2 regions of the Lautropia mirabilis genome follow, and region 1 is predicted to be linked to the other one. Evidence: riboswitches for the same ligand, from Rfam matches in the RefSeq annotation. Region 1 holds a riboswitch; the other holds the start of a gene.
The links. A riboswitch is a leader RNA that binds a small molecule or an ion and turns the genes downstream of it on or off. The one in region 1 is predicted to bind cobalamin.

Region 1 (15,761 bases):
TCAGCATTCCTATACGGGCCTCACGCCATCCAGACCATTCCAGGTCGGTGCGTGCCAGACTTCAGAACGTCACCTTCACCCCCACTCCATACATCCGGGGTTCCAGCACGTCGGACACGATGACAATGCCACCGGCACTGCGGTCATCGAATTTCCAGGTGGGCTTGCGGGTGTCGAACAGGTTGTCCACATAGGCGTAGAACTGCCACGTCCGGTCCATCTGGTACGAGAGACGCGCATTGGCCACGGTGTAGGCCTGCACGTCATAGCCCGGCAGGTTGTTGTCGCTGGAGTGATAGCCGTCGGTGCGGTGCACATTGGCATTCAGCGCCAGCTGATCAGTGATGTTCCAGTTCACGTCCAGACCCGCCATGTACCGCGGTGAACGGCCAAACTCATTGCCCTCGAAGGACACGCCATCCGGATCGGAGAAGCGGTGAATCTTCGTGCGCAGCAGGCCGGCGCTGGCACGGATGTCAAGGCTGTCCAGCGCCTTGTAGTCCGCCGACACCTCCAGACCATAGGAGCGCGATTCATCGGCATTGCGCACCACGTTGCCCATCAGCCTGCCGTTCACGTAGTCGGGCACATCGACCTGCGAATCCTTGCGGTCATCCCAGAACAGGTTGGCGTTCACCACCAGCCGGTCGCCCAGCGTGTCGATGCGGGTGAAGAGCTCATAGTTCCACATCGTTTCCGGGTTGAACTTGTAGAACGAGCCGTTGGCCGTTCGCAACCCCGCACCACCAGGGTTGTAGCCACGGCTCACCAGCGCTCCCACCGTCCAGTCAGGTGACACGTCATAGGCCAGGGAGACCTTGGGCAGCAGCTTGTGATAGGTCTCGTCGAAGGCCAATGGCATGCGCGCAACGCTGGAGGTCCCGTTGCGCTTGACGCTGTCGTGCTGATAGCGCAGGCCGCCGGTCAACGACCATTGCGGCGCAAGGCGCCAGCTCAACTCGGTGAAAACCCCCAGACTGTCCTTCTTGTCGTGGAAGGACGACGTGCCACGCAGGTACAGCAGGTCATCGGCATCCACGTTGTTGTAGTAGACGCCCGCCATGCCACTGAGGCTGTTGTCGGGCGCCTTGAAGCTGGCACGCAACTCCTCTGAGAAATCACGCGAATCCATGTGGGCACCGCCGTTGCTCATCGGAACGGATACCCGTTCGGTGTTTCTGCGGCTGTACTGCAACTGGTTGTCCAGCCGAACCCCGCTGCCCAGGTCATAGGCCAGATCATGCACCCCTGTCCACCCATGGGTGTTGAAAGTGGGCATGGTCGGCGTGGCATTGTTCAACTGGTCATGAGGATCATTGGCCGCCTCGGACGTGGGCAGGTTGCCGCGCAGATAGGAAAGCGTCAGTTTCGATTCCAGGCCCGGCAGCGCACCGGGCGTCCACAGCAACTTGATGCGGCCGTTGATGTTCTCGGGGCTGGTATCGGTATTCCCCTTGGAATAGGTGGGATTGACGTAATTGATGTAGGTGTCGCGGCTGCTGTAGTCCAGCGCAATGCGTGCTGCCAGTTCCTCGTCCACCAGCGGCCGCGACAGCATCACCGAGGCACGTCGGGCCTTGCGACTGCCCAGCTGCAGCTGCGCCGCACCTTCCGGCTTGAAGGTGGGATCCTTGGTGTTGACAATGACCGAACCGGCAATGCTGTTGGCACCCAGCGCCGCCGTCTGCGGACCGCGATAGACCTCGACGGAATCCACATCCCAGATGGACGTGGTGCCATAGGCGGTTTCCCAGAAGTTCAGGTTGTGGCCGTCGACATTGACACGGGCCCGTGGCACCGTACCTCCAAAGAAGGCGCCTGCGCCGGAACTGGCCCCCTGGCCATCGACGCCCCGGATGACGGGCGCACTGCCAGGCCCGGTATACAGCACGTTGGGGATGTTGCGCGTCACATCACGCACCGCGGCCGCCTCGGGCTGCTCCTGCAGGTGACGGTTGCCGATGACGGCCACCGAACTGGCGGTTTCCTTGACCGTGCGGCGCACCTTCTCGCCGGTGACGACCACACTGTCCAGCGTGGTGACTTCGCGGATATCGGCCCGCAGGCCCTGGGCCTGTGCAAATGCTGCCGGGGCGGGAAGAACGGCAGCAAGGGCCAGAGCGGTGGCCGTCAGTCTGCCCGGAGCCCCCCTCCTGCATGAGAAGCAGCCTTCTCTTTGCTGCTTCCCCTTCGACAAGGACTGTCTGCGCTCGGTATTCGGCATCTCGTATTCCTCCCTCCGTCTGGCATGGGCGGCCGCGCCCCGGGGCTCCCAGGACTCCTTTGAACGGGCCCTCGCGGATGTGGCCTTTCAAGCTATTATTCAAGAATAGCAAACAATTCCCACTATCAAGTCATCCTTCATTCCATGACTACCTCGACGTCGAGCACGCAGGCCATGCCGGTCCGTGCGGAGTTCATCTTTTCCAGCGGCAGCCGCGAGCTGCATGCCCACGGCGTCCGCGAGACCATCACGGTGCCTGCCGTCAACGGGGATGCAGCCGACAGCCCACTGCAGCAGCAGGTAAGGGCCGCCTTCGATCGTGCCCGGAAGGCAGGGATGGAAAACCCGGTCGTCGTCGGGGCCATTCCCTTCGACGTGAACCAGCCCAGCCAGCTGTACGTACCAGAGACCGCGGCCTGGCAAGAGGCCGACCCATCCACCCATGCGCAGGCCATGCCCATGCCCGCCCTGCGTTCCATGGATACGGTGCCGGATCAGCACGGCTTTCAGCAGGGGGTAGCCAACGCCATCGCTGCATTTCCCGCCGAAGGCATCCACAAGGTGGTGCTCTCCATCACCAGCCGCCTTCACTTCACCGAGGCGGTACCTGTGGCGGCGCTGCGCACCAATCTGCGCCGGCTCAATCCGTCGGGTTATCTGTTTCAGGTCCCGCTGCCCGGCAACATCCACCTGGTAGGCGTCAGCCCCGAGCTGCTGATCGAGAAGCACGGTGCCACGGTCCAGTCCAACCCGCTGGCGGGCTCCGCCCGTCGCCAGGCCGACCCCGCCGAAGACCAGGCCACGGCCGAGAGGCTCGCGGCCTCAGGCAAGGACCATCACGAGCACCAGTTCGTGACCGCAGACATCCAGGCTCGGCTGGCGCCGCTGTGTACAGCACTGGACGTGCCCGCCCGCCCCTCCCTCATCAACACGGCGGCCCTGTGGCATCTTTCCACCCGCATTCGTGGTGAGCTGCAGGATCCGCAGACCAATGCGCTGCAGCTGGCCTGCTGCATCCACCCCACCCCCGCGGTCTGCGGCACACCGCGTGATGCCGCGCATGCACTGATCCGGCGCATCGAGCCCTATGACCGCGGCCTGTTCACCGGCATCGTGGGCTGGATGGATGCGCAAGGCAACGGTGAATGGGTGGTGACGATCCGCTGCGGCGTGCTGCATGACAAGTGGCTGCAGATCTATGCCGGCGCCGGCATCGTTGATGCGTCCGATCCGCAGTCCGAATGGAACGAGGTCCAGACCAAGCAGGGCACCATGTTGCGTGCCTGCGGACTGGGTGAAGAACAGGCCGCCCCCATCCCGACCGCAGCCTGACAGCACGTCCTGGGGTCAGCTTGCCAGCTTCGGCTGGCACTGCCACACCCACTCCATGTCCCATCCCGGTCAGCCCCCTTTCAACATCCCTTTTCTTGCTTTCCCGGCATTTCATCATGGCCATTCCCTTCATCCGCAGCTACCCCATGCCCGCGCCCGACAGCTTTCCGGTCAACAAGGTGGCGTGGAAGCTGGATCCCTCACGCACAGCGCTGCTCATCCACGACATGCAGCGCTATTTCCTTCGCTTCTATGAAACCGACTCCGGGTTGCTGCAGACACTGATCGGCAACATTGCCACGCTGAAACGCTGGGCCGCTGCACATGACGTTCCGGTTTTCTACACGGCACAGCCGCACGATCAGCCGGCATCCGACCGTGCGCTGCTCAACGACATGTGGGGGCCGGGCCTGACGAAGGCCGATCCTGCCCAGCAGGCCGTGGTACCGGAAATTGCCCCCGTCGAGGGGGACGTGGTGCTGACGAAGTGGCGCTACAGCGCCTTTCAGCGCAGCGACCTGGATACGCGGATGAAGGCGCTGAAGCGCGACCAGCTGATCATTGTCGGCGTCTATGCACACATCGGCTGCATGATCACGGCCGTGGAAGCCTTCATGAAGGACATCCAGCCCTTCATGGTGGGGGATGCCGTGGCGGACTTCTCGGAAGAGGAACACCGCATGGCCCTGAAATACGTGGCCACCCGCTGCGGGGTCGTAACAAGCTGCCAGGAAATCACGGACATTCAGCCATGAGCGACATTCAGAAACAGGACAGGATTTCGGACGACAACCGGTTCGTTGGAAAACGCGTTCTCGTTACCGGCACGGCGCAGGGCATTGGTCAGCGCATCGCACAGCGTTTCGTGCAAGCGGGCGCCGAAGTCATCGGACTGGACCGGCAGCCCACGGCAGCCGCGGGCGGCGGCACGGGCGATGCGCCCACCTTCGAGCAGATCCAGCTGGACGTGACGGACACGAAGGCCATCGTGCAGGTGTGCGATCAGCTGAAGGCACGCTGGCGGACGCTGGACGTGCTGGTGAACGCCGCAGGCGTGCTGCGCATCGGTGGGCTGGACACGCTGACAGCCGAGGACTGGAATGCCTGTCTGGACGTGAACGTGACCGGCCCCTTCCACCTCATCCAGCAATGGGCGCCGGTGTTCAAGGCGCAGCGCCGGGGCGCCATCGTCAACATCGCGTCCAATGCGGCGGTGGTGCCGCGCATCGGCATGCTGGCCTATTGCACGTCCAAGGCAGCCATGGCGGCCATGAGTCAGACAGTGGCGCTGGAACTGGCGCCCTTTGGTGTGCGCTGCAACATCGTGTCGCCCGGCTCCACCGACACACCGATGCTGGCCGGCATGCTGGGGGACCCGGCCGGACAGCGCCGCCTGGTGGAGGGACTGCCGGAGCAGTACAAGCTGGGCATTCCGCTGGGCAAGATCGGCCGGCCGGACGATATCGCCGACGCGGTGCTGTTCCTGGCTTCAGATCAGGCCGGCCACATCACGATGCAGCAGATCGTGATCGACGGCGGGGCCACGCTGGGGGCCTGAGCATCCGGGCCCGCGACGCCTGCGCCTGCCTCGGCGGGTCGGGGCGGTGCCGGCGGTGCGTGTTCCAACGTGTGCTTTCTGTCCTGTCGGGAGCTGAACCCGTTACCGCCCCCGAGAGGCCACCCGCAGGATGCCCAGCGCCACCATGGCGATGAGTGCGGCGATGGCAACGACGCCGAAGATGTCGGGCAGACTCATCTGGCGGGCCGTGAGATCGGCCACCAGGAAGGAGCCGGCGATGCCGCCAAAGCGGCCGATGCCCAGCATCCAGGCCACGCCGGTGGCACGGCCTTCGGTGGGGTAGAAGCCTGCGGCCAGCGCCGGCATCGAGGCCTGGGCGGCGTTCATCACCAGGCCAGCCACGAAGACCACGGCCATCAACACGCCATGGCCGCCAATGGCCTGCCCGATGGCCCAGACGGACAGCGCCGTGGCGCCGTAACCCAGCGCCAGCACGCTGCTGCCGTCGAAGCGGTCCATCAGCCAGCCCAGGGCAATGGCGCCCACGCCGCCCAGCGGGAACAGCGCCGTGATCAGCGATGCGGTGCGCGGATCCATGCCGCTTTCGCGGAACAGCACGGGCATCCAGTTGATGAGGGCATAGAAGACCACCAGCCCCATGAAGTAGGCCAGCCACAGCATCAGCGAGCCCAGCCGGAACGGGCGCGAGAGCACCAGGGCAATGCTGCGGGGGGCCTGCGCCTGGGCACGATCGTGCCCGTCCTGGCGGGTCTGCAGGTAACGCAATGATTCGGGCAGCCAGATTGCCAGGGCCGGCAGTAGGACAAGCGGTGCGACGCCGCCCAGCTGCAGCACGCTGCGCCAGCCCAGTGCAGGAATCATCCAGCCGGCCAGAAAGCCGCCCAGCGCTGCTCCCAGGGGAAAGCCACAGAACATGGCATTGGTGATGAAGGCGCGCCGTGCCGGGGGGCTGCATTCACTGACCAGCGTGACGGCGTTGGGCATGGCCGCCCCCAGTCCCACGCCGGTGATGAAGCGCAGCGCCGTGAGCGTGGTCAGATCCGGCGAGAAGGCCGAAGCCAGGCAGGCGGCGCCGAACACCGCCACCGAACCGATGAGCGCCAGGCGCCGTCCCCAGCGATCGGCCAGCGGCCCCGCCATCAGGGCACCAGCAGCCAGGCCGAACAGTGCCGCACTGAGCACGGGGGCCAGGGCCGGCTTGGCCACGCCCCAGTCCTGCATCAGCGAGGGGGCAATGTAGCCGATGGCGGCCGTGTCGAAGCCGTCGAACAGCACCACCAGAAAACACATCAGGAAGACGCGCCAGCGGACGGCATCCACAGGCTGGCTGTCGGAAACGTGCTGCGGCCGTGCTGTCGGCCGGATCTTGGAATCGGGCATGTTGAGGATCTTCTGGCGTCGTGTCCGATGGCTCAGGAGGACTTGGGCAAAATCGGGCGCTTTCAGGGCGGGAGGTGGGCATCAGCCCCGACCGCCGGCCAGGGCCCGGCACGGTCGCCTGATGGATGGACTGAAACACGCTATGGTAGCTGGTAGCGATTCCTTGACGCGGGCGTGCCTTTCCGGAAGCGGGCAGCGCTGGCCATCATTTGACGCTGGCAAGGTGCTTGCGTAGACTGTAGATGCTTTGGTTCCGCAGGGAAAGTCTGCAAATCTCAGACGTTCCCGGGGTCTGCATCACCCGTCTTTCGGCGTCACCACGCGCCATTAAAAGGGCTTCGAGGCAGATCCCACGGAAGTTGCCCGGGTGCTGTCGTCTGCCATCCACTGCACCCCGGCCACATAGGGAATCCAGCCGACATCCGGACATTGATGCCCGGCGCGGCACGAAATGGAACTGCCCCCGCAACTGTAGGCATGGAGCCTGTCCTCTCAGGACCACTGGACCCCGCTTCGGGTCCGGGAAGGCGAGGATCGGCGATGAAGTGCCAGTCAGGAGACCTGCCAAGGCAAGCTGTTGTTCATGGCCGGCGGGGTGTCCGGAGCAGTGAGCGATCCTTCTTGCACTCGGCGTTCCGGGGCTTTCCCGACTCCATGCCTTCCTGGCACCGTGCCATGGATTCCCGGTCATGCGTTCCGGGTTTCCTGCCTGCGATGTCCGGTGGGTGTACCGCCCTGATGATTCAGGCAGCGGGATGCCGGACACGCTTGCACGGCGCATGGTGGTCGTCACGACCGCCTGCCCATCGGCAGACACGCAAAAAGGTTCTCGCACCGCTCTTCCCTTCGACGGCCACAACCGTCACGACATCGAAGGAGCGAGAACCATGTCGACCCGTCATCACATTGCAGCCGCCTTGCTGGCCCTGGGGCTGGGCGGTCTTTCCCTGGGCGCACACGCCACCCACTATCCACTGAAGGTGGACAACTGCGGCTATACGCTGGAATTTTCCAAGGCACCGGGCTCGGTCATCACCGTGGGCCAGGCCGGTACCGAGATGCTGTATGCGCTGGGTCTGGGCAGCAAAGTGGCCGGCACGTCGGTATGGTTCAACCCGGTCCTGCCGAAGTTCAAGGACATCAATGCCAAGGTGCCGCGCCTGGCCGACAACGACCCGAGCTTCGAGGCCGTGGTGGAGAAGCGCCCGGGGCTGGTGGTCTCCCAGTTCGAGTGGCAGATCGGCAAGGAAGGCGTGGTGGCCACGCGCGAGCAGTTTCATGACCTGAAGATCCCCACCTACCTGATGCCATCGGACTGCGAGGGCAAGGACAATCTGATGGGCGCCGACGGCACGCGCATGAAGCCCTATGACATCGCGGCGCTGTACAAGAGCATTTCGCAACTGGCCGAGATCTTCGATGTGGAAGCAAACGGTCAGGCCCTGGTGGATGATCTGAAGGCACGCCAGAGCGTGGCCGTGCAGAAGGTGAAGGACTCGGGCATCAAGGATCTGTCGGCCGCCGTGTGGTTCTCCAGCGCCGACATGGACGTGGATCCCTACATGGCCGGCCAGCAGGGCGTGGCCGGCTACATGCTGAAGGAACTGGGTCTGCGCAACGTGGTGACCTCGGCCGAGGAGTGGCCGACCGTGGGCTGGGAAACCATCGCCAAAGCCAATCCCACCATTCTGGTGATTGCGCGCATGGACCGTCGGCGTTTCCCGGCGGATGACTACGAGAAGAAGCTGGAATTCCTGAAGAGTGATCCGGTGACGAAGCATATGGACGCCGTGAAGAACGGCCGCATCGCCATTGTCGATGCCGACGCACTGCAGGCCTCGATCCGTATTGCTGACGGCATGGAGGCGATTGCCGATGCCGTGGTGAAGGCCGGCGCGGCGCACTGAGGTGAGCATGCCCCCTGCCCTGGCGCGAGGATGGCTGCGCCGTCTGCTGCTGGCTCTCGTGGCACTGGTGCTGCTGCTGCCGGTGATGCTGCTGTGCATGTGGGCCGGCGAGATCCGCATGCCGGCCGGCACCATCGGTGACGTGCTGGCCAACCACCTGCTGGGTGCCGGCATCGAGGTCGATCCCATCGATGACGGCATTGTCTGGAACTATCGACTGACCCGCGCCATCGTGGCGGCCTGCTGCGGCGCGGGGCTGGCAGTGTCCGGCGTGGTGCTGCAGACGCTCCTGCGCAATACGCTGGCCGACCCCTACCTGCTGGGCATCTCGGCCGGCGCCTCCACGGGTGCCGTGCTGGTGGCAGTGGCCGGTGTGGGCGGCGGCGTGGTGTCGATGACGGTCGGCGCCTTCGCCGGCGCGGTGACGGCCTTTGCGCTGGTGGCGCTGCTGGCCCAGGCAGCCGGTGGCGGCGGACTGCGCAACAGCGGGCAGATCATTCTGGCTGGCATTGCGGGGTCGCAACTCTTCAATGCGCTCACTTCGCTGATCATCACCAAGTCGGGCAGTGCCGAACAGGCGCGCGGCATCATGTTCTGGCTGCTGGGCAGCCTGAGCGGCGTGCGCTGGCCGGATGTGCCCATCACGACCGTGGTGGCGGCGCTGGGGCTGGTGGTCTGCCTGCTGCATGCCCGGGCGCTGGATGCCTTCACCTTCGGGGCCGAGGCAGCGGCGGCGCTGGGCATCGGCGTGCGCCGGGTGCAGGCAGTGCTGCTGCTGACGGCTGCGCTGGTGACGGCCGTGATGGTGTCGGTGGTGGGTGCCATCGGCTTCGTGGGGCTGGTGATTCCGCACGTGGCGCGGTTGCTGGTGGGCGTTCGCCACCACCGGCTGCTGCCGGCCAGTGCGCTGATCGGTGCCCTCTTCCTGATGCTGGCGGATGTCTGCTCGCGCATCCTGCTGAAGGGCCAGGTACTGCCCATCGGCGTGGTGACGGCACTGGTGGGCGCGCCGGTGTTCGCGATCATCCTGCTGGGACGTCGGCAACAGCCATGAAGCACCGGAGTCAGGAATGATCACGACACAACAGGAATTCGCCGAGGTGCGTGAGGTGCCCGCCCTGGAAATGAACGGGGTGAGCTGGCACGCGGGACGGCACAAGGTGCTGTCGGACGTGTCGCTGGCCGTGAAGCCGGGCGAGCTGCTGGGGTTGATCGGCCCAAACGGGTCGGGGAAATCCAGCGTGCTGCGCATTCTGGCGGGCATTCATGCGCCCACGCAGGGCACCGTTCACCTGCAGGGCCACAGCCTGCGTGCCATGGGGCGCCGGCAGGTGGCCCAGCACCTGGCCATGGTGGCGCAGACGGCCGATACACTGGATGCGATCACCGCGCGGGATGCCGTGGAGCTGGGCCGCACGCCATGGCTGTCGGCGCTGCAGAGCTGGTCCGCGCGCGATGACGAGATCGTCTCCGAGGCGCTGAACTGCGTGGGCATGCACGACCGTCAGCAGCGCCTGTGGGGGCAGCTTTCCGGCGGGGAACGCCAGCGCATCCACATTGCACGGGCGCTGGCCCAGCAGCCGCAGATCCTGCTGATGGACGAACCCACCAATCACCTGGACATCCACCAGCAGCTGGCACTGATGGACCTGGTGCTGGCGCTGCCGATCACCAAGGTGATGGCCATTCACGACCTGAATCAGGCGATGCGCTGCGACCGGCTGGCGGTGATGCACCAGGGCCGGCTGCATGCCATCGGCAAGCCGGCGGCGATCCTGCAGGCGCCGCTGCTGAAGGAGATCTTTCAGGTGCGTGCCACCGAGCTGTTCGACCCGGCCGACGGGGCGCGGATTCTGCGCTTCGGTGCGCTGGCTCAGGGCGGCATTTCCGAAAAACCCGTTCACTGACCTGCCTGGAGCAGGTCCATTCATCATGATGTCGACTTCATTCCCTCTTTCCCGTCTGGGCGGGCTGGCCCTGTCTGCCACCTTGCTGCTGGCTGCGCTGCCAGCGCAGGCCGAAACCTTCCAGGTAAAGATGCTGAACCGCAACAGCACCGGCCCGATGGTGTACGAACCGGAGTTCCTGAAGGTGAAGCCCGGCGACACGGTGAAGTTCCTGGCCACGACCAGCGGCCACAATGCCGCCTCCATCGACGGGATGCTGCCGGCGGGCGCCCAGCCCTTCAAGGGCAAGATCAACGAGGAAATCGAGGTGACGTTCACCGAATCCGGGCTGTACGGCGTGAAATGCCTGCCGCACTATGCCATGGGCATGGTGATGCTGATTCAGGTGGGCGATGCCGATCCGTCCCGGATGCAGGTGCCCGATGCGGTGCCGGCGCGAGCGAAGAAGCGCTTTGCCGAGATCGTGACGCGGGCTCAGGCATCCCACTGATCGTGCGATGGCTGTTCACCGGAGCAGCCCGGCAGACTGCCCCAGGATGCCGGCCTGCGGCAACCGTGCAGGCACGGGCGCCTTACTCATGAGCGAAGCTTCTGCGCGACGTTCATTTTGCCGTGCGCCCCTCCCCCCGGTAATGCAGGTACTTCATGGCCAGCAGGGCGGCGATGAGCACGGCCGGCACGGCCAGGGCGGCAGTGACGGCAGCCAGGCTCCAGCCGGCATTCAGCATCCAGGCGCCGGCAAAGGCCGAGATGACCGCCCCGATGCGGCCGAGGCCGTGCATCCAGCCGTTGCCGGTGGCACGCGCCGGCAGCGGGAAGAAGTGGCTGGACAGGGCGTTCATGCCAGTACCGCCCCCATTGAGCCCGGCACCGATGACGAAGGCAACGGCACACATCAGTGCATAGTGGCCACCGACGTAGCCGAGCAGCACCAGGGCAGCGCCTCCCAGCAGGTAGGCGCCAGCCAGCACGTGGTGTGCCTCATGGCGGTCCATCAGCCAACCCAGCATGATGGAGCCCAGCGGTCCACCCAGCTGGAACATGGCGCTGACGATGGCGGCCTGCTGCAGATCCATGCCGGCGTCCTTCAGCATGGTGGGCAGCCAGCTGCCCAGCAGGTAGACCAGGAACAGGTGCAGGAAATAGATGCTCCACAGCATGAAGCTGCCGGCACGGTAGTGGCGGTTGAGCACGATCTGCACGGGGCGCTCGTGACTTTCCACCCGGGACTGCGCCGGCAGCACGAAGACGGTGTCTTCCGAGGTGCTGCCCGGGGCACAGCGCTCGACAATCCGGCGGATGCGCGCCTGGCTGCCCTGGCGATGCACGAGGTAGGTGAGCGATTCCGGCATCAGCGCCGCCATGACCAGCGACAGCACCATGGGCACCACGCCGCCAAAGACAAAGACGCTCTGCCAGCCCCAGTGCGGCACCAGCCAGGCTGCTAGGAAGCCGCCACCGGCGGCCCCCACGGTGAAACCGGCAAAGACGATGGTGACCAGCAGCGAGCGCCGGGCACGCGGCGCGTATTCGGTGGCCAGTGTGGCCGCCATGGGCATGATGCCGCCCATGGCCAGCCCGGCAATGAAACGGTAGGCGATGAAATGCCACTGATCCGTGGCGGTGGCCACCAGCAGCGTGAAGAGGCCGAACATCATCACGCCGACGCACAGGACGCGACGCCTGCCGAAGAGATCGCCCAGCGGGCCTGCCACCATGGCACCGAGGGTGAGGCCGGCCAGCGCTGCACTCAGCACCGGCGCAAGGTCGTCATTGCTCCAGTGCCAGGCGGCCTTCAGCGCCGGCCCCACGAAGCCCATGATGACGACATCGAAGCCATCCATGACCACGACCAGGAAGCACAGCGCGATGATCCACTGCTGGTAGCGGCTGACGCCCCGCCCATCCAGCAGCGTGCGCACATCCAGGGTGGGAGTACCCGGGGCGTGTCCCGCCGTCGGCGGGACGGCATCCGCCGTGCGGATGTCTGATGCGGTGGATGGTGTGGAATGCTGCATCGGATCCTGCATGTCCATGTTGACGATGGGACGGAAGACGACGGGATGGTCGATGGTACGGGACACGACCATTCCCGCCTTCCGACGACCCTGCCATGCCCGGGGTGAGCGCGGCGCCCCTGATGGGGTGGTACGCCCGGCCCGGGGAAAGCGTCAGGCCATCGGGTTGGCCAGTGCGCGCAGTTGCCCGGGCGTGGCCACCGGAAGACCGAAGTATGCCAAGTACGCGGGAATCTGCTCATAGAGCATGTCCAGCCCACCCTGCCCCTGGCAGCCACGCGCCCGGGCAGCGGCCAGAAAGGGGGTGACCTCGGCACTGAGCACCACTTCCCCCACATAGGCATGCGGCGGGATGCGCTCGACATTGATGGGCAGGGGGTCACCGGCCTTCATGCCCAGCGGCGTGGCGTTGACCACGATGTCGAAGCCGGCCGGGTCGGCACTGCCGGTGACGACCTCCAGCGTCGGGTAGTGCTGTCGCAGCCGTCCGGCCAGCGCCTGCATGACGGGCTCACGAACATCGAAAAGCGCCAGTCGCGCCACTCCAGCGGCGGCCAGCGACGCGGCAATGGCCGAGCCCACGCCGCCACTGCCCACCACCAGCGCCGAGCAGCCTCGGGCGCTCACGCCGTTGCGCTGCATGCCGAGCACGAAGCCTTCGCCATCGAACATGTCGCCTTCCAGGCTGCCGTCAGGCGCGCGTCGCACGGCGTTGCAGGCACCGGCGATGCGTGCGGCGACCGAGACACGGTCGAGCAGCGCCGGCGTGGTGCTCTTGTGCGGCATGGTGATGAGCGCTCCCACGACGTTGCCCGTGTCAAAGAGTGCTCGCAGCAACGCCGGGTAACTGTCGGGCTGCGAGGCGAAAGGCACGACCACCACGTCCTCGCCCACGTGGGCAAACCAGGGGTTGTAGATCATCGGAGACCGAAAGGTCTGGGTGGGATAGCCGATGTGGGCGAGCAGGCGTGTGTTGCCGGTGATCATGCCGCGGTGTTCCGGATGAGGGGTTGCCAGGGGAAACGCGCCGGACGGGAAGGCGCCGAACAGGTGGGCTGCATGATGATGAGCATGCGGAATGGGCATGAGGCCATGGGGTGTTGCAGATTGTCCTCAGGAAAAACCATTAACATGTAGCCTCTGCGACAGGCGCCAGGTCTGTCGCGCGACTCGGTCGACCCCGACTGCGCACGACGACAAGGAGTAAAGCATGGGTCTGAACGCTCTCTTTCTGGGATATGGTCGCATGGGCGCAGCCCTGGGCGAGGCCTGGCTGGGTGCCGGGCTGGTGGACGGCATTGATGCAGTGGATCCGATCCGTGCCCAGGATGTGCAGGCCCGCCTGTATCGCCAGGCGGCCGATCTGCCGGACACCCCCTATGACCTGGTGGTGATGGCCGTGAAACCGGTGATGGCACGCGAGGCACTGAGTGCGCTGCCGGCCAGCCAGCTGCAGAACGCCACGATCATCTCGGTGATGGCCGGTGTGCCGCTTCGGACACTGCGCGCCTCGCTGCCGCTGGAACGGCCCGTGGTGCGCAGCATGCCCAACACGGCCGTGATGGTGCGCCAGGGCTGCGTGGGGCTGTATGCCGACGAGGACGTGTCACCGGCGCTGCGCCAGACGATCTCGCGGCTCTTCGATGCCGTGGGCCGTTCGTTCTGGGTGGATGACGAGGCCCAGCTGCATGCCGTCACGGCCATCAGCGGCAGCGGCCCAGCCTACTACCACCTGTTTTCCGAGGCGCTGGCTGACGCCGGCGTGAACCTGGGCCTGCCGCGCGAGCTGGCCAAGCAGCTGGCGGCACAGACGGCGCTGGGGGCAGCCACGCTGCAGACGCAGTACGACGCCGATTTCGTGGCGCTGCGTCAGGCCGTCACGTCACCCAACGGCACCACGCATGCCGCCATCGAGGAGTTCGAGCAGGGTCAGGCGCTGCGCCGACTGGTGGATGTGGCGGCGGCCAAGGCCGGACAGCGTTCGGTCGAACTGTCGGGCGGCTGAGCTTCCTGCCCTGGCCCTCCGGCGGATAAAGGCGCAGAGGGCGCATCAGCGGGTCCCTTCAACGGGCCCCGGCCCCCACCTCAGCCGGTGCCCCTCAGCGGCCCCTTTCAGCCGTTCCCTTCAGCAGGCACTGCCGGGGTGACGGGCCGTGCGCATGAACTCGGCCACGTAGTCGTTGGCCGGATGGTCGAGCAGTTCCTGCGGGGTGCCGACCTGAACCAGCTCGCCGGCGTTGAGGATGGCCAGGCGGCTGCCCATCTTCAACGCCTCGTCGATGTCGTGGGTGATGAAGACGATGGTCTTGCCCAGCCGCTGCTGCAGGGCCAGCACGGTGTCCTGCAGCCGGATGCGGATGAGCGGATCAAGGGCCGAGAAGGCTTCGTCCATCAGGATGATGTCAGTATCGGCCGTCAGCGCCCGCGCCAGCCCCACGCGCTGGCGCATGCCGCCCGAGAGCTGTTCCGGATAGCTGTCGGCCATGTCGGCCAGTTCCATCTCGCGCAGCCAGTAGTAGGCACGCTCGCGCTGCTCCTTGGCTGACAGGCCCCGCACACGCAGGCCGAAGCAGGTGTTCTGCATCACCGTCAGGTGCGGCAGCAGTCCGAAGTGCTGGAACACCATGCTGACCCGGGCACGCCGGAATTCGCGCAGGCCCCGCGCATCCAGGGCCGTGACATCGATGTCGCAGGCCTGGATGCGGCCGCAGGAGGGCTCGATGAGCCGGTTGATGTGGCGCACCAGCGTGGACTTGCCCGAGCCGGACAGGCCGATGACGCAGAAGATGCCGCCTGAGGGAATCTCCAGGCTGATGTGACGCAGCCCGACACGGCAGCCGGTACGCGCAAAGATCTCGTCGCTGGGCACGTTCTGGTGCAGCAGGGCCATGGCCTCCTGCACCTGGCGGGGCCGGTCGCCGTAGATCTTGCTGACATCCTCGAACACGATGCGGGTCATCTGTTCCCCCTCCGTCCGTAGGCCTGGGTGATGCGATCGATGACGATGGCCAGGATGACGATGGCGGCACCGGCCTGCACGCCCCGGCCGATGTCCAGCGTCTGGATGGCCTGCAGCACGTTCTCGCCCAGACCGCGCGCACCGATCATCGAGGCCACCACCACCATGCCCAGCGACATCATGACGGCCTGGTTGATGCCGGCCAGGATGGCGGGCCGCGCCTGCGGCAGCAGCACCCAGAACAGGAGCTGGGTGCGGGTGCAGCCGAAGGATTCGGCCGACTCGACCATCCGGGCGTCAACCTCGCGGATGCCCAGAGCGGTGAGACGCACCAGCGGAGCGGTGGCGTAGACCACGGTGGCAAACAGCGCCGGAATGCGGCCGATGCCGAAGAGCATCAGCACCGGAATGAGATAGACGAAGCTGGGCATGGTCTGGATGATGTCCAGCACAGGCGAGAGCCACCGATGCAGCCAGCGGCTGCGCGCCATCAG
Region 2 (15,761 bases), 990 kb from region 1:
CCAAGCGGCCGTACCTGCCGGTGGAAGTGGGCATTTCCATCACCGGGCAGGCAAGCAACCCGCGGATCTCGCTCATCTCCAAGCCCTCCATGTCGGAGACCAACAAACTGTCCTGGCTGGTGCTGGGCGTGCCGCCTGACGAGGCCGGAGGGGCTGCCCAGGTCCTGGCCCTGCAGCAGGCAGGCACCATGCTGCTGGGCAACGACAATGGCGTGCGCTCGCCCTCCATTGCCGAGCGGCTGGGTCTGGACGTGCTGAACTACGGCTATGCGTCCAACACCGGCGTGGATTCAGGCATCCAGGAGAGCATGACGCCCAAGGGCCTGGTGGGCTCGAGCAGCAGCAGCAACGCCGATGCGACCGAAACCGGCGTGGTGTCGCTGGGCAAGCGCATCAACGACCGCCTCTTCGTCAGTTACGAGAAGGGCGTGCGCGGCGTCTGGAACCTGCTGCGCATCCAGTACACCCTGGGCAAGGGCTACGTGCTGCGCGCCCAGACCGGCAGCGACAACTCGCTGGACGTGCTGCGCTCGCGCAGCTTCGACTGAGGCCAGGGGCGGGCCGGGCATCATCGTCCAGCCCGCCCTCTGATCCTCTGCTGAGAGATGCGCCCCCTTCGGGGCAGGCCCTCGCAGGGCCATGTACCATGCTCAATGAGCCTGCATCAGGCGCGGAGCATTCCCAGAAAGCGTTTCCTGAAAGCAGATGCCTGAAGAAGTAAGTGCGCAATCACTTAATTCCATGGCATTCCTGTGCCTCCGTGCTGGCAAACCGCCGGCATCGGTTCATAATGTCGGCCTTCCACTCCTGCGGGCTGGCGCGCCTCTGCGTTGCCCGTCATCTGTTGCCGGGTGCTGCCCGGGTCATACATGAAATCGAAAGCATTCAGCGAAGAAGAGGTTCTGACCGTCCATCACTGGACCGATCGTCTGTTCAGTTTCACCACCACGCGTGACGAGGCGCTGCGCTTCAAGAACGGCCATTTCACGATGATCGGCCTGCCGCCGAAAGAGGGCGAGCGGCCGCTGCTGCGTGCCTACAGTATCGCCAGCGCCAACTACGAGGAGCAGCTGGAGTTCCTCAGCATCAAGGTGCCCGATGGTCCGCTGACCTCCAAGCTGCAGCACATCAAGCCCGGTGACAAGGTCATCGTCGGTCGCAAGCCCACCGGCACGCTGGTGACCGACTACCTGCTGCCTGGCAAGCGTCTGTGGCTGCTGGCCACCGGTACCGGCCTGGCCCCCTTCCTCAGCATCACGCGCGACCCCGAGACCTACGAGCGCTATGACCAGGTGATCCTGGTGCACGGCGTGCGTCAGGTGAACGAACTGGCCTACTACGACCTGTTCACCAAGGAGCTGCCGGAGCACGAATACCTGGGCGAGCTGATCAAGGGCAAGCTGCTGTACTACCCCACCGTGACCCGCGAGCCCTTCCGCAACCAGGGCCGCATCACCACCCTCATCGAGAACGGCAAGCTCAACGCTGACCTGGGCCTGCCGCCCTTCAACCGCGAGGAAGACCGCATCATGATCTGCGGCAGCCCCGAGATGCTGCGCGATCTGAAGGACATGTTCGAGAAGCGCGGCTTCGTCGAGGGCAACACCTCCACCCCGGGTGACTTCGTCATCGAGCGGGCCTTTGCCGAGCAGTGATCCTGCCCCGCACGGCGCCATGAGGTGCTCCGACGACCCTGCGTCGGCACCTCATGGCGTGCACCCTCCGGCGCCTTCCCTCATGCCGGATGAAGACGATGCCGATATCGTCAGACAGCCTTTCCCATCCGGCCACGCCCTCCTGATGTGGCCGGGATGGCACTGAGCCCACTCTTTCACCGCCCCGCCGACCCCTTTCCGACGGACGGTCGTGCAGCATCCACGCAACGTGGATGTTTTTGGAAAACCCTTTGCCCGCGGGCACTTGGCGCGTGTTCCTGCAAGGCGTGCAGAACTGTTGGCCATGCCGTTTGGCGTTCGCGCAACACCTTCCATGGTGTCTCATGGCATTTGAAGGCGCTACATATTGTGTCCGCGGGGTGGACGAACCCCATATCTTGGGTACAATGCGCTTCATCGAGGTTCCCGGGAGATCATCCCCGGGATGAAAAGGGAAGCCGGTGCGCATCCGGGAAGGTCGCCTCAAGGCCTTTCGCTCAGGGTGCAATGCCGGCGCTGCCCCCGCAACTGTAGGCGGTGAGCAAGGCTGGAAGGGGTCCGCACGGACTCTTCCTGAACCACTGGACCCATGGGGTCTGGGAAGGTTCCAGCCACGCAAGGACCCGCAAGCCAGGAGACCTGCCCCGATAGCCGCCGAAAGGCCGCCCATCTTCATGGCGGCAGTGCCTTTCGGCATGGATGACAACCCTGCGGTGGGCAGGAGCGGGTCATGGTGGATGGCGCCTGTCTGCGCGCGTCCGCCCGGACTGCTGCCGGCCCTTCGCTCCCCGTCTGAAGGAAATCCGGCCCATGACCGTCACCGTCTACTCCAAACCCGCCTGCGTTCAGTGCACCGCCACCACCCGTGCGCTGGATGCCCGTGGCATTGCCTACCAGCTGGTCGACCTGACCCAGGATGCCGTCGCCATGGCCCAGGTGCTGGCCATGGGCTACCGCCAGGCCCCCGTGGTCGTGGCCGGCGAAGCCCACTGGACCGGTTTTCGTCCTGACATGATCGGCCGCCTGGCCTGATATCCGCCATGGCGGTGCTGGTCTATTACTCCTCGGCCTCGGGCAACACCGAGCGCTTCATGCACAAGCTGGGCCTGCCGGCCATGCGCATTCCGGTGGATGAGTCCGCCCCGATGCCCGAGCCGAACGCGCCCTTCGTGCTGATCTCGCCCACCTACGCCGATGGCGAGGGGCACGGCGCCGTGGCCCGGCAGGTGATCCGCTTCCTGAACGATCCGGATCGCCGCCGTCTGCTGCGGGGGGTGATTGCCAGCGGCAACCGCAATTTCGGCACGACGTTTGCCCACGCCGGTCGGGTGATTGGCGACAAGTGTGGCGTGCCGGTGCTGTACCGCTTCGAGCTGGCCGGCACCGAGCTGGATGTGGTGCGAGTGCGTGAAGGCCTGGAGCGATTCTGGGCCAGTCTGGATGAGGTCGAGCCTGTCTGAATGCCAACACTTCATGGGCGCAGCCGCATGGGCGAAGGTGCCATGCGGACGCCATGACGGATAGGGCCGGACAGGGCCGATGGGACATGAAGGAAAGGGTGGGTGAGGGCGAAAAGGCCCCCGGTCGCCCATGATTGATGCAGGGAGAGAACATGACGGCTGCAAGCAGCTACGAAGCTTCCGATACGGGCGTGTCGGATGACGACAAACCGGGGCTGGACTACCACGCGCTGAACGCGATGCTGAACCTGTACGACGCGGACGGGAACATCCAGTTCGAGGCCGATCGTCGTGCGGCGCGCCAGTACTTCCTGCAGCACGTCAACCAGAACACGGTGTTCTTCCACAACCTGGATGAGAAGCTGCGCTATCTGGTGGACGAAGGCTATTACGATGCCGAAGTGCTTGACCAGTACTCGCGCAATTTCCAGCGCCATATCTGGGACGAGGCCTACAGCCGGAAGTTCCGCTTCCCCACCTTCCTGGGGGCCTTCAAGTACTACACCTCCTACACGCTGAAAACGCGCAACGGCCAGCGTTATCTGGAGCGCTTCGAAGATCGTGTGGTGATGGTGGCACTGACGCTGGCACGCGGCGACGAGCAGCTGGCGCTGCGTTTCATGGACGAGATCATCGGCGGTCGATTCCAGCCGGCTACGCCCACCTTCCTAAACGCCGGCAAGAAGAGCCGGGGTGAGCTGATCTCGTGCTTCCTGCTGCGCGTGGAAGACAACATGGAGAGCATCGGGCGTGCCATCAATTCGGCACTGCAGCTCTCCAAGCGGGGCGGTGGCGTGGCGCTGATGCTTACCAACCTGCGTGAGCTGGGAGCGCCCATCAAGGGTATCGAGAACCAGTCCTCCGGCGTGGTTCCGGTGATGAAGCTGCTGGAAGATTCGTTCTCGTATGCCAACCAGCTGGGTGCGCGGCAGGGCGCCGGTGCGGTGTACCTGAATGCCCACCATCCGGACATCCTGCGCTTCCTGGACACCAAGCGCGAGAATGCCGACGAGAAGATCCGCATCAAGACGCTGTCGCTGGGCGTGGTGATTCCGGACGTGACCTTCGAGCTGGCCAAGCGCAATGCCGACATGTACCTGTTCTCGCCGCATGACGTGGAAAAGGTCTACGGCAAGGCTTTCTCGGAAATTTCCGTCACCGAGAAATACGACGAGATGGTGGGGGACAAGCGCATCCGCAAGAAGAAGATCAACGCCCGCGAGTTCTTCCAGACGCTGGCCGAGATCCAGTTCGAGAGCGGCTATCCCTACATCATGTTCGAGGACACGGTGAACGCGGCCAACCCCATCGAGGGGCGCATCACCATGTCCAACCTGTGTTCGGAAATCCTGCAGGTCAACGAGGCGTCCACCTTCAACGATGATCTGAGCTATCGCCATCTGGGCACCGACATTTCCTGCAACCTGGGGTCGCTGAACATTGCAGCTGCCATGGATGGCCCGGATCTGGGCGCAACGGTGGAAGCGGCGGTGCGCGCGCTGACGGCCGTCTCGGAAATGTCGGCCATCGACAGCGTGCCTTCGGTGCGGCGTGGCAACGACGAGGCCCATGCGGTGGGACTGGGGCAGATGAACCTGCACGGCTTCCTGGCGCGTGAGCGCATTCATTACGGCAGCCCGGAAGGCATTGATTTCACCCGCGTGTACTTTGCCACGGTGGCCTACCACGCGCTGCGCGCTTCCAACCTGCTGGCCCAGGAAAAAGGCAGCACCTTCGTGGGGTTTGATCGGTCGAAGTACGCCGACGGCAGCTTCTTCGAGAAATACGTGACGCGCGACTGGCTGCCCGAGACCGAAACGGTACGGGAGCTGTTTGCGCGGATGGACGTGACGCTGCCCACGCGTGAGGACTGGGCAGCGTTGCGCGAGGCGGTGATGAAGCACGGTCTTTACAACCGCAACCTTCAGGCCGTGCCGCCTACGGGCTCCATCAGCTACATCAACCATTCCACGTCATCCATCCATCCGATCGTCTCGAAGGTGGAGATCCGCAAGGAAAGCAAGATCGGGCGCGTGTACTACCCGGCACCGTTCATGACGAACGACAACCTGGAGTACTACCGGGATGCCTACGAGATCGGTCCGGAACCGCTGATCGACACCTATGCCGCGGCCACCGAGCATGTGGACCAGGGCCTGTCGCTCACGCTCTTCTTCCCGTCGGACGCCACCACGCGCGACATCAACCGGGCACAGATCTACGCCTGGAAGAAGGGCATCAAGACCATCTATTACGTGCGGCTGCGCCAGGCGGTGCTGGAAGGGACCGAGGTGCAGGGTTGCGTGTCCTGCGCATTGTGAGCGCCGCCGTGCGCCGCGAAGGGAAGCCTTCGCGGTGACGGAGGGTGGACGGAACAGGAAAAGGGGCCATGGCCCGACAAGAACAGGTGATTGACATGTCGAACAAGGAAAAGGCGCGGAAGGTGCCGCTGGCCATCAACTGGAACCGGCTGCAGGACGAGAAGGATCTGGAGGTATGGAACCGGCTGACGGCGAACTTCTGGCTGCCGGAAAAGGTGCCCCTGTCCAATGATGTGCAGAGCTGGGCCACGCTGCGCGAGGAGGAGCAGACGCTGACGATCCGGGTGTTCACCGGGCTGACGCTGCTGGACACCATCCAGAACACGGTGGGTGCGCCCTCGATGATGCCGGATGCGCAGACACCGCACGAGGAGGCGGTGCTGACCAACATCGCCTTCATGGAAGCGGTGCATGCGCGCAGCTATTCGTCGATCTTCTCGACCCTGTGTTCCACCCGGGAAGTGGACGAGGCTTTCCGATGGTCGGAAGAGAATCCGCAGCTGCAGGCCAAGGCGCGGCTGATCCTGGAAGAGTATGACGCCGCGTCCGATCCCCTGCAGCGCAAGATCGCCAGCGTGTTCCTGGAGAGCTTCCTGTTCTATTCGGGCTTCTATCTGCCCATGTACTGGTCAAGCCGCGGCAAGCTCACCAACACCGCAGACCTCATCCGTCTCATCATCCGCGATGAGGCGGTGCATGGCTACTACATCGGCTACAAGTTCCAGCGTGCGCTGGCCCGGCTGCCGGAAGCCGATCAGGCGCGTCTGAAGGATTTCGCGTTCTCGCTGCTCTTCGAGCTGTATGAAGTCGAGGCGCTCTACACCGAGGAACTCTACGACCGCATCGGCCTGACCGAGGACGTGAAGGCCTTCCTGCACTACAACGCCAACAAGGCGCTGCAGAACCTGGGTTACGAGGCACTGTTCCCGCCCGCGGCGTGCGAGGTCAATCCCGCCATCCTGTCGGCACTGTCGCCCGACAGCGAGAACCATGACTTCTTCTCGGGCAGTGGTTCGTCCTACGTCATCGGCAAGGCGGTGGCCACCGAGGATGAGGACTGGGATTTCTGAACTTTGCTTTTCGGTCCGGTTCCTGCGTCGATGCGATTTCTGCGCCTGAGACCCGGACCCTGCCGGAATCCCGTTCGCCCTTCATGACCGGGATTCCGTTTGCCACGCTTGCGTGGACTGTTGCTGGTGCGGGCCAGGTAGTGCCGCCAGTCCAGTCATGGTCGACAGCCTCTCCTTGAGTTAGGTATAGTCCGTCAAGGGAGCGAGAGGAGCACGCCATGACCACCAATTTCTTCACCCATGCGCGTCTGGCGCATGGCTACTGGCGGGCGCACGAATGGGGGCTGGATGATCAAGGCTTCCTGCGCATGATCCATCAGGCGCTGGCGCTGGGCATTCGGGTCTTCGACCATGCCGCCTGTTATGGGGGCTTCACCACCGAGGAGATGTTCGGACGCGGGCTGGCGCTGGAGCCTTCACTGCGCGAACAGATGTGCATCGTCAGCAAGTGCGGCATCCTGTTTCCCAACAAGGCGCTGCCGTGGATGAAGGCCAAGCATTACGACAATTCCAGAAAGCACATCGTCTGGTCGGCCGAGCGTTCGGTGCGAAGCCTGCAGTGCGGTTATCTGGATCTGCTGCTCATCCATCGTCCCTCGCCGTGCGCCAATCCGGAAGAGATTGCAGGGGCGTTCGATGAGCTGCGCCGGCGGGGGCTGGTGCGGCGCTTCGGGGTGTCCAATTTCCCGGTGCCCAAGTTCCGGATGCTGCAATCGTATCTGGCCGAGCCCCTGCTGACGAACCAGATCGAGGCCTCGCCGCTGCATCTGAATGCCTTCGATGACGGGACGATCGATCTGGCCTTGCGGATGCGCATCCGGCCGATGGCGTGGTCACCGCTGGCCGGCGGGCGGCTCTTCGATGCGACGGATGCCCGCAGCGTGCGGGTGGCCGAGGCCCTGCGGGCGGTGGGTGCGCCGCAGGGTGAGGAACGGCTGGACGTACTGGCGCTGGCCTGGCTGATGGCGCATCCGGCGTCCATCATGCCGGTGGTGGGCTCGGGCAACCCGGCTCGGCTGCGGGCTGCCGCCGAGGCGGTGCGCGTGAAGTTCTCCGAGGCGGACTGGATCAGTGTCTATGCTGCCTCGCAGGGGCACGAGGTGCCCTAGTCACTGTGTCGCCTGACCCTTCCGGTTCAGCAGCTGGCGGCGACGGGTCTTGATGCCCAGGCGTTTGGTGCCAATCCAGATGCCGGTAGCCGAAAGGGCCAGGCCGCCCACGGCCAGCACGAGCATGAGGATGTCCCAGAGCGGACGGCGGTGCAGTAGTGGCACCAGATCCCAGCTGTGCATGAGGAAGAACAGCCATCGTTCGACGCGCTTATGCTGGTTGAGCGTGTTCAGGACGGTGCCTGTGGCGGGATCGAGCTGAACCCAGGTCCGGTCGGGGTCGTCGAACTGCACGCGCCAGAACGGCAGGGGCTGAGGGTCGCCGCCACCCATCATGGTGTGGTCGGCGCGGGTGTAGTAGTAGAAGTCATATTCCTTCAGCTGCTCGATCCGGGGCGGGTGATCCGGCGTCAGGGCGTTGAGTGCGGCCGTCAGGTCCTGTTCTTTTACCTGGGTCGGCTTGCCGGTGACGGCATCCAGAACATGTGGGGTGCCGGTGGCCCCCAGAGCGAGGACCGTCGGCTTGCCCAGAATGGTTCTCCACTGCAGTTCGCGGACATCGCCCAGACCGTCACGGTGTGCAGACTCCAGAAGCACATGGGGAATCATGGGGGCCTGTGCCGGGTCCAGCTGCAGGCTGCTGATGCTTTCGGTTTCCAGGGCGGCGTGGGGGCTCTTGAACAGGCCCCACGGGCGCATGGACATGAGCCCGCTGAAGATCCAGGTGAGGGTGGTCAGCGCAAAGAAGAGGCCCACGATGTGATGCCAGCGCATGACGCCGGGCTGGAACGGCGAGCGCGAACCGCTGCGGTAGGGGCGCGAGAAACGCCAGCGCAGGATGCCGACAATGCCGCCGGTGAGCGCCACCAGAACCCCGATGGTGGCCAGCCAGATGACGATGGTGGGCCACCAGGCGTCGAAGCTGCCGCCCCGGAACATGTACAGCCAGTGCAGCCACGTGCCCACGTAGTCGAGGGCGCGTTCGGTGTGGGGCGCGTCGCGCACCACTTCACCGGTGGTGCCGGCGATGTAGAGCAGCGTCCGGTCGGCGTCGGGCAGCTGCACCTTGTGCAGCGGACGGTAGGGGTCCAGGCTGCGGCTGTGGGTGTGGGGGTCCTCGTCGATGGTGCCTTCGTAGGTGAGTGCCGGCTGGGCCTGGTCCGGCTTTGACGTCGGGGCACTTTCGGATGTCGGATGGCCATCGTGCTGCAGGTAGGTCCGTGCGCTGGCCAGGACCACGTCCTGGGTGGCTGCTGGCAGCCGGCGTCCGGTGTGGGCATCCACGGCAACCGCCGTCTCTTCGTCATCCGGCCCGCTCTGCAGCAGGGCGGTGTAGATGGGCTGGCCGGCGCGGCTGGCGGTCAGCCGAAGATCGGACACGGGGCCATTGATGCCTGCCATGCCGAAGGCCTGGCGCGGGGACAGCAACGGTGCGTCGGCATCCAGCGTGGGCAGGTGCTGCAGCCGTTCGGCATGGGTGAGCTTGGGATAGCCCACGTACATCATCACCATGCCGGAGACGAACCAGGTCAGAAAGAACAGACAGAGGCCGATGCCCAGCCAGCGGTGGGTAAGCAGCAGCCAGCGTTTGATGGGAATGTTCATGGGGGCAATGGGGCGAATGGGGTGAATGTCGAGACCCGTGGGTGATCGCCAGGGCCTGCATGAAGGGGGCAGGAGTCTGCCGGCCCCCGGCCCGGGGGCCGGGGGAATGACCGAAGGCTGCTTGTGTCAGAAGCGATGGTCGATGGTGAACAGCACGCGACGTGATTCGCCGACGAACCACTGTTTCTCGTTGTAGTAGACGGTGCTGTAGTAGTGGCGGTTGAAGATGTTGTGCCCATGCAGCGCCAGGGTGGTGGCGTCGGAGGGCTGCCATTTCAGGGCCACATCCGCCGTGGTGTAGGCGGGCAGCGTCAGGTCGTTGGCCCGGTTGGCGTAGCGCTTGCCGACGTGGCGGGCACCGCCGGACAGCGTCCATTGCGGGTGCATCTGCCAGCTCAGCCACAGGTTGGCCAGTCGTTCGGGCACATCGGGCGGGGTCTTGCCATTGCGCGAGACGATGGCCCCATCGACGGCGTCGTTGAAGTCGTCGTAACGGGCACGCAGGAAGGTGGCGTCCGCGTCGAGCCTCAAGGTGGAGGACAGTGCCAGCGACAGGGTGCCTTCGATGCCGCGAGAGCTCTGCTTGCCGACCTGGATGCTGTTCTCGGGGTTGGCCGGGTCACGGCTCTGCAGGTTGTGCTTGGTGATGTTGTAGGCGGCCAGGGTCCATTCGCCACGCTGCTGGGGCAGCGACTGCTTGATGCCCACTTCGATCTGGCGGCCGATGGTCATGTCGGCCTTGGCGCCGCTGGCGCTCATCATCAGCGGGGAGGTGGAGGGGTCGGCGGCCCGGCTGTGCTGCGCGTAGACGGACAGGGTCGGGGTCAGCGCATAGACAGCGCCCAGGCGGTGGCCGGTGCTGTTCCAGGTGCGGCTGAAGACGCGGTTCCCGGTGATCAGGTCGTCACGGCGGATGCGGGCGCGGTCATGGCGCAGGCCTGCCACGAGCGACAGCTGCCCGGTGACGGCCAGCCGATCCTCGACAAACAGGGCGTACTGGTCGGCGGTGTTCCGGTAGCGGGGAATGAAGGGGAGATCGCTGTCGAAGAAGCCTGTCTCGGGAGACAGCAGGCTGACATAGCGCGGGTTGCCGGTGTAGGTGTTGTTGTCGTGCTGCAGGCTGCTGTGATTGAGGTCGAAGCCTGCCGAGACGGCGTTGTCCATGCCCAGCAGCTTGCCCTCGAAGGTCACGTCGGTGGTGTTGCCCGTCTGCTTCTGGTGGTGGCGGATGGCGGTGTCACCGGCCAGGCGGATCTGCTGGCGGGCCGCATCCCAGGTGTAGTTCTCGGCGTCGAACCACAGGCGATTGCTGCGGATGTGATAGAGGCGGCTGCGCACGGCGATGTTGTCGCCGGGGGAACCCTGCAGCGTCAGTTCGCTCCAGTGGTCACGGAAGGTGATGCGGGCGTCCTGGACGTTGTAGTTGGTGCGGTGCAGGGCTTCCAGCGGCTTTCCGTCGATCAGCGGGACGCCGAAGTAGCGCATGGGCTTGTGGCGGCCTTCGGCGTGGCTCAGCTGCAATTGCCAGCGGGGCAGGAACTGCCATTGCAGGGCACCGGTCAGACCCTGGCTGCTGTGCTTGCCGCGGTCCACCCAGCCGTCACCGCGTTCGATGCTGGCGTCGAGCCGGTAGGCCAGGTGTTCGCTGATCGAACCGCTGCTGTCGAAGTCCAGCGACCGCTGGCCCCGGTTGCCGATGCCCGCGCGGACTTCGTGACGGATTGCGCCGTGGCGCGGCTTGCGCGGGATGACGTTGACGACGCCGCCGATGGCGCCATCACCGTCGACGACGGAGGCCGGGCCCCGGAGGACTTCGATCCGTTCGACGGCCCAGGCGTGGAAGGGATAGCTGACGCCGAGGCCGCCGTACTGGCGCACGCCGTCGTAGAGCTGCATGACGGAGCTGCTTCCGGTGAAACCCCGCACCGAGAGGTCGCTGCCGCTGTTGCCCGGATGGGCCAGACTGCTGAAGCCGGGCGCGCGTGCGGTGGCTTCGTTGACGGTAGTGTCGCCGCGTGCATCGATCCGTTCGCGGGAGATCACGTCGACGCTGGCCGGGGTGTTCTGGATGGACAACCCCAGGCGGGATCCGGCAGATGCGGCCTGTTGAAGTCCTTCCTGCTGGGCCGGGCGCACGGTGACGGGATCCAGGGACTGGATGGCGTGCGCTGGCAGGACGGGCAGCAACAGCAGCGCGGGCATGACGAAGGGTTTGATGGGAAGACGCGGAATGCTCATGATGGGCTCTGCCGAAAGGCAAGGTACCGGCGCACGGGCAGGGGGCGGCCGGTGGGGGCAAGGATGACTGCGCGACGGGGATCGGTCGCTGCGGGGGATCGCTTCGTGCCGCGATCAGGCAGGCATCAATGCGGCAGGGGGTCCGCGAGAGTCGTAGTGGAGGGTGAGGCCAGCCGTGTGGCCATGCGTGGTGACGGCGTGCAGGACGTGCCGCCATGCCGTGGAAGAAGGAAAGACCTGCGCCGGTGCCAGGGCCAGCATGGGGCTGGACAGGCAGAACGGGCAACAGCGTGCGTCTGCGGGTGGGGCGGAAGGGTCATCGGAATCGTCGGTCGAGAGGACGATTCGGGTGAAGCCGCCATTGCCGTGACAGAGGATGACGGTTTCGACATCGCCGGCCGGGATGCGCTGCACCAGCGGCGACAGCAGGGAAGACGCGAGGGCCACGAGCAGCCACGCCAGGATGGCGGTGTGGAATCTCGATGGGCGCCTGCGGAAGTCCATGAACGGCTTGTTGTTGGCGTTGACTGTCTCTGTATGTGATTATGTATCAGGGTGCCAACGATACGCCGGAGGAGCCGGATTTTCTTGCAATTGAATTGTTTTGGCTCAAATGTGAAGGACTTTGATGCGGTCACTGCTGCTTTCGGCGCAGCAGCCGCCAGCGGCGGGTCTTGATGTGCAGGCGATGACCGGCGATCCAGATGCCGGTGGCGGACAGAGCCAGGCCGCCCGCAGCCAGCACGAGCATCACGATGTCCCACAGGGGCCGGTTCTGCAGCAGCGGCAGCCAGTCCCAGCTGTGCAGCAGGGCAAAGAGCCAGCGTTCGGCACGCTGGTAGCTGTCCATTTCGTTCAGGACCTGGCCGGTGGTGGGGTCGATGTGCAGCCAGGTCTGGTTGGGATCATCGTAGCGCACGCGCCAGATGGGCAGCGGATGTGGCTTGCGCCCGCCGCCCATGGTGTGCTCGGCACGACTGTAGTAGTAGAAGTCGTCCTGCCGGAGGATGTCGATGCGTGGCGGGTAGCCGGGCTGCAGCGTGAAGAGGGCGCTTCGGAGGCGTTCCGGCTCCAGGGTGTAGGGCTTGCCGGTGCGGGCCGACAGCAGGAGGGACTGGTCCGCATTCCCGGGGGGCACCTCGTGTGTCCGGACGGCCTTCACCCGTGTCTTGCCCAGGAGGGTGTGCCATTGCAGTTCACGCACGGGCGTGGTGGTGCTGGCGAGCAGGGCTTGCGGGGTGGCGGTGGCGTGTGATGGCTGGATGTCCGGGCTGCTGATTCTCCGGGCGTCGATGATGCTGTCATCGGCCTCGAAGATGTCCCAGGGGTTCATGGACATCAGGCCGCTGAAGATCCAGGTGAAGGTGGTCAGCGCAAAGATCAGGCCGAGGATGTGGTGCCAGCGCAGTGCGCCGGGGGCGAAGGGCGAGCGGGAGCCGCTGCGGTAGGGGCGGGAGAAGCGCCAGCGGATGATGCCGGACAGGAAGCCGCTGATGACGGACACGATGCCGATGACGGAGAGCCAGATGATCAGCTCGGTCCAGTCGATGGCCGTGTCGCGGAACAGGTAGAGCCAGTGCAGCCAGGCGCCCAGGTAGTTGAAACCCCGTTCCAGCCGCGGGGCGTCGCGCACCACTTCGCCGGTGGTGCCGGAAATGTAGAGCAGTGTCTGGTCGGCGTCGGGCAGCAGCACCTTGTGCAGCGGCCGGTGCAGGTCCATGGCCTTGCTGTGGGTGTGGGCGTCTTCGACCGTGATGCCCTGATACAGGGGTTTGCCTGGCGTGTCTTGCGCGGTGGCGGGGGATGGCTGCCGGGGGCTGGTTGCAGGCCGGATGGTGGATGATGACGTGGGCGACAGGCCACCCTGTTCCAGATAGATTTGCGCGCTGGCCAGAGCCGTGGCGGGATCGGTGGGGGGCAACAGGGCGCCGGTGCGGGCATCGAGGGCCACCAGGCGAGGCTCGGGCCGGGGGGCGTCCGGTGCGGACAGGGTGTCAGTGCGGATCTGAGCGATGTAGACGGGCAGTCCGGCGCGGGCGTTGGCCAGCCGAAGGTCGGTGACGGTGCCGTGGATGCCGGCCTTTCGGAAGGCGTCGGCGGGTGAGAGCAGGGGCTGGCTGGCTTCCAGCGGCGGCAGATGTTCAAGCCGTTCCTGCCAGGTGAGCTTGGGATGGCCCACGTACATCATCACCACGCCCGACAGGAACCACAGGAAGAACAGCAGGCATGTGCCGATGCCCAGCCAGCGGTGGCCGAGCAGGATCCAGCGTTTGATGCGGGAGAGGTTCATCGTCGTCCATGGCCTGGTAGCCGGTGATGGATGGCGTGCCGGCCGGCGGCGGCGATGCCGTTCAGCGCCGCTTGCGACGCCCCTTGCCGGATCCCTGCTTGCGCCGGGTGCTCCGGGTCTCGGAGGCCTCGGGGGCCTTTCCACCGCGCGGGGAGGTGGCTGATACGTCGGCGGCAGGCGTATCAGCGTCCGACTTTGGGGGGGCGGATGCTCCTTCGTCGGCAAGGGCCTGGGCCTTGTCGGAGGCTGCGCCCGTGTCCGTGGCAGCGGGTGCATCTGCTGCCTTGTCGTTGCCGGGTGCAGCCGGGGCATCCGGGGTCACGTTGTTGCCGGATTCGGCAGGGACATCCGAAGCCGTGCTGTTGCTGGCCGCGCCGGGGTTGTCTGCAGGCGTACTGTTGTCGGCTTTTGCTGGTGCTGCTGGTGCATCCGTTGTCGTGTCATTGCCGGTGACCGCCGTCTCGGCGTCGGTTTTTGCCGTGCTGGAGTCGGCTGGGCTGGTGCTGTTGCCGGCTTTTGCCGTGTTGTTGTCCGTGACCGGAGCACTGTCCGGCTGGCGGGCAGGGGACGGCGCGGCCTCGGGCGACACGGCCCGGGGAGCGGGCTTTCGGTCTTCCGGGGTTGGAGACGCGTCGGGCACAGTGGCGGGGGCAGCCGTATCCGCAGGAGATGAAGGCTGTGGACTCCCGTTCATGGCAGGGCCTTCCTGGGCCGGGCGCGGGAGGGCGTCGGCGGGCGTCCGGTCAGCGGCAGCCTGCTGGCTACCGGAACCATCGGCCAAGGACCTGCCTTTGCCAAAAGGGCGGGTGTCGGGTTCCTGGGCGGGCTCATCCCCTTCCGGCGTGGCCTGGGTGTCCTCGTGCGATGGGGCGCGAGAGGACGCTGCGGGGCGTGGCGGCGACACCGGGCCGCGGGCGGCCGCAAAGCCGGCGCGTAGGTGAGCGGCGTACTCGGGCTCGTCGGCAGCCTGCTGAGAGGGCTGGGGGTTGTCGCCGCGGGCTTCGGCCAGATCGGCGGCCAGGGCGATGTTCAGGCGTCGGGCGCCACTGCCCAGGGCGGCCATCGACAGCGCGTTGGGGTAGAGGCGGATCAGGATCCGCTCCATGGCCAGGGTCAGCTCGGTCTGCAGGGCGCTGGCCAGGGCGTCCGGGCCATAGTTCTGACGCTTGCGCCAGAACTGGGTGAACTGATCGTGCTGCTGTGTCAGCACGTCGGTGACGGTCTTTTCCCAGTGGGCGGGGTGTTCGGACTGTGCCCATTCACCCCGGCCCCGGCCGTAGTGGGCCACGGCCAGATAGGTCAGCAGGGCAGACTGGATCAGCCGGTTCATCACGGCATCGGTCCAGGTGACGGTGATGGCGTCGATGCCGCGCACCATGTTGTAGCCCCGGGCCAGACCGGCACCCCCCAGGGCGCCCAGGACGCCACCGGCGATCATGCCGCCTCCCAGGGTGAGGCCCCCGGCCAGCAGGTCGGCTTTCAGGCCCGCCAGTGCGCCGGTGACGAGTCCGCCCACGACGGCCGCATGGCCTTCATTGAGGTTCTCGGTCACGTCGTAGTGATCGGCCATGCGGCTGAGCACCTCGTCGGTGGCGTGACCCACCAGCCCGTTGGCTTCGATCAGCTCGTCGGTGGACTGGCGGATGGCGGTGTTGAGACGCTCGGCCAGCTTGGCCATGGCCTGCTGCTTGGCATCGTCCTGCGGCGAGCGCGAGACGCCCAGCACCTTGCCCACCTCGCGCAGCTGGTCCTTCAGGCTGCTGTTGGGGATGCGTTCGCGGTCCAGCGCGGTGGCGGCCAGCCGGGTGGCCAGGATGTGCATCGAGCGGTCGAAGGTCTGGCGGCGCTGGTTCTGCCACAAGCGGTTCAGTCGGCCGAAGGCGGGCTTCTTGGCCTGGAGCAGCAGCGGCTCGACGGCCTGCAGCAGGGCGCCTTCCTGGACCCAGCAGCGGGCAAAGGCATCCAGGGCCAGCACCTGATGGACGTTGCCGAAGCGGGTGAGGTAGGAGCGCC

Region 2: another riboswitch for cobalamin. It lies ahead of nrdH (glutaredoxin-like protein NrdH); the one in region 1 lies ahead of EL249_RS12495 (ABC transporter substrate-binding protein).

Annotation. Positions count from the first base shown of each region.
Region 1 is NZ_LR134378.1:3,030,118-3,045,878, forward strand. It holds gene EL249_RS12470 (TonB-dependent receptor) at 62-2,197, opposite strand; gene EL249_RS12475 (isochorismate synthase) at 2,369-3,556, shown strand; gene EL249_RS12480 (isochorismatase family protein) at 3,673-4,311, shown strand; gene dhbA (2,3-dihydro-2,3-dihydroxybenzoate dehydrogenase) at 4,308-5,114, shown strand; gene EL249_RS12490 (MFS transporter) at 5,217-6,476, opposite strand; cobalamin riboswitch at 6,825-7,059, shown strand; gene EL249_RS12495 (ABC transporter substrate-binding protein) at 7,364-8,383, shown strand; gene EL249_RS12500 (FecCD family ABC transporter permease) at 8,391-9,437, shown strand; gene EL249_RS12505 (ABC transporter ATP-binding protein) at 9,454-10,290, shown strand; gene EL249_RS12510 (pseudoazurin) at 10,316-10,780, shown strand; gene EL249_RS12515 (MFS transporter) at 10,893-12,380, opposite strand; gene EL249_RS12520 (shikimate dehydrogenase family protein) at 12,462-13,295, opposite strand; gene proC (pyrroline-5-carboxylate reductase) at 13,519-14,313, shown strand; gene EL249_RS12530 (ATP-binding cassette domain-containing protein) at 14,434-15,267, opposite strand; gene EL249_RS13690 (glycine betaine ABC transporter substrate-binding protein) at 15,264-15,761, opposite strand, start outside.
Region 2 is NZ_LR134378.1:846,366-862,126, forward strand. It holds gene EL249_RS03405 (translocation/assembly module TamB domain-containing protein) at 1-548, shown strand, start outside; gene EL249_RS03410 (ferredoxin--NADP reductase) at 870-1,655, shown strand; cobalamin riboswitch at 2,059-2,316, shown strand; gene nrdH (glutaredoxin-like protein NrdH) at 2,466-2,687, shown strand; gene nrdI (class Ib ribonucleoside-diphosphate reductase assembly flavoprotein NrdI) at 2,696-3,115, shown strand; gene nrdE (class 1b ribonucleoside-diphosphate reductase subunit alpha) at 3,268-5,436, shown strand; gene nrdF (class 1b ribonucleoside-diphosphate reductase subunit beta) at 5,505-6,506, shown strand; gene EL249_RS03435 (aldo/keto reductase) at 6,725-7,615, shown strand; gene EL249_RS03440 (PepSY domain-containing protein) at 7,616-9,220, opposite strand; gene EL249_RS03445 (TonB-dependent receptor) at 9,347-11,458, opposite strand; gene EL249_RS03450 (DUF2946 family protein) at 11,573-11,962, opposite strand; gene EL249_RS03455 (PepSY domain-containing protein) at 12,093-13,748, opposite strand; gene EL249_RS03460 (GTPase domain-containing protein) at 13,810-15,761, opposite strand, start outside.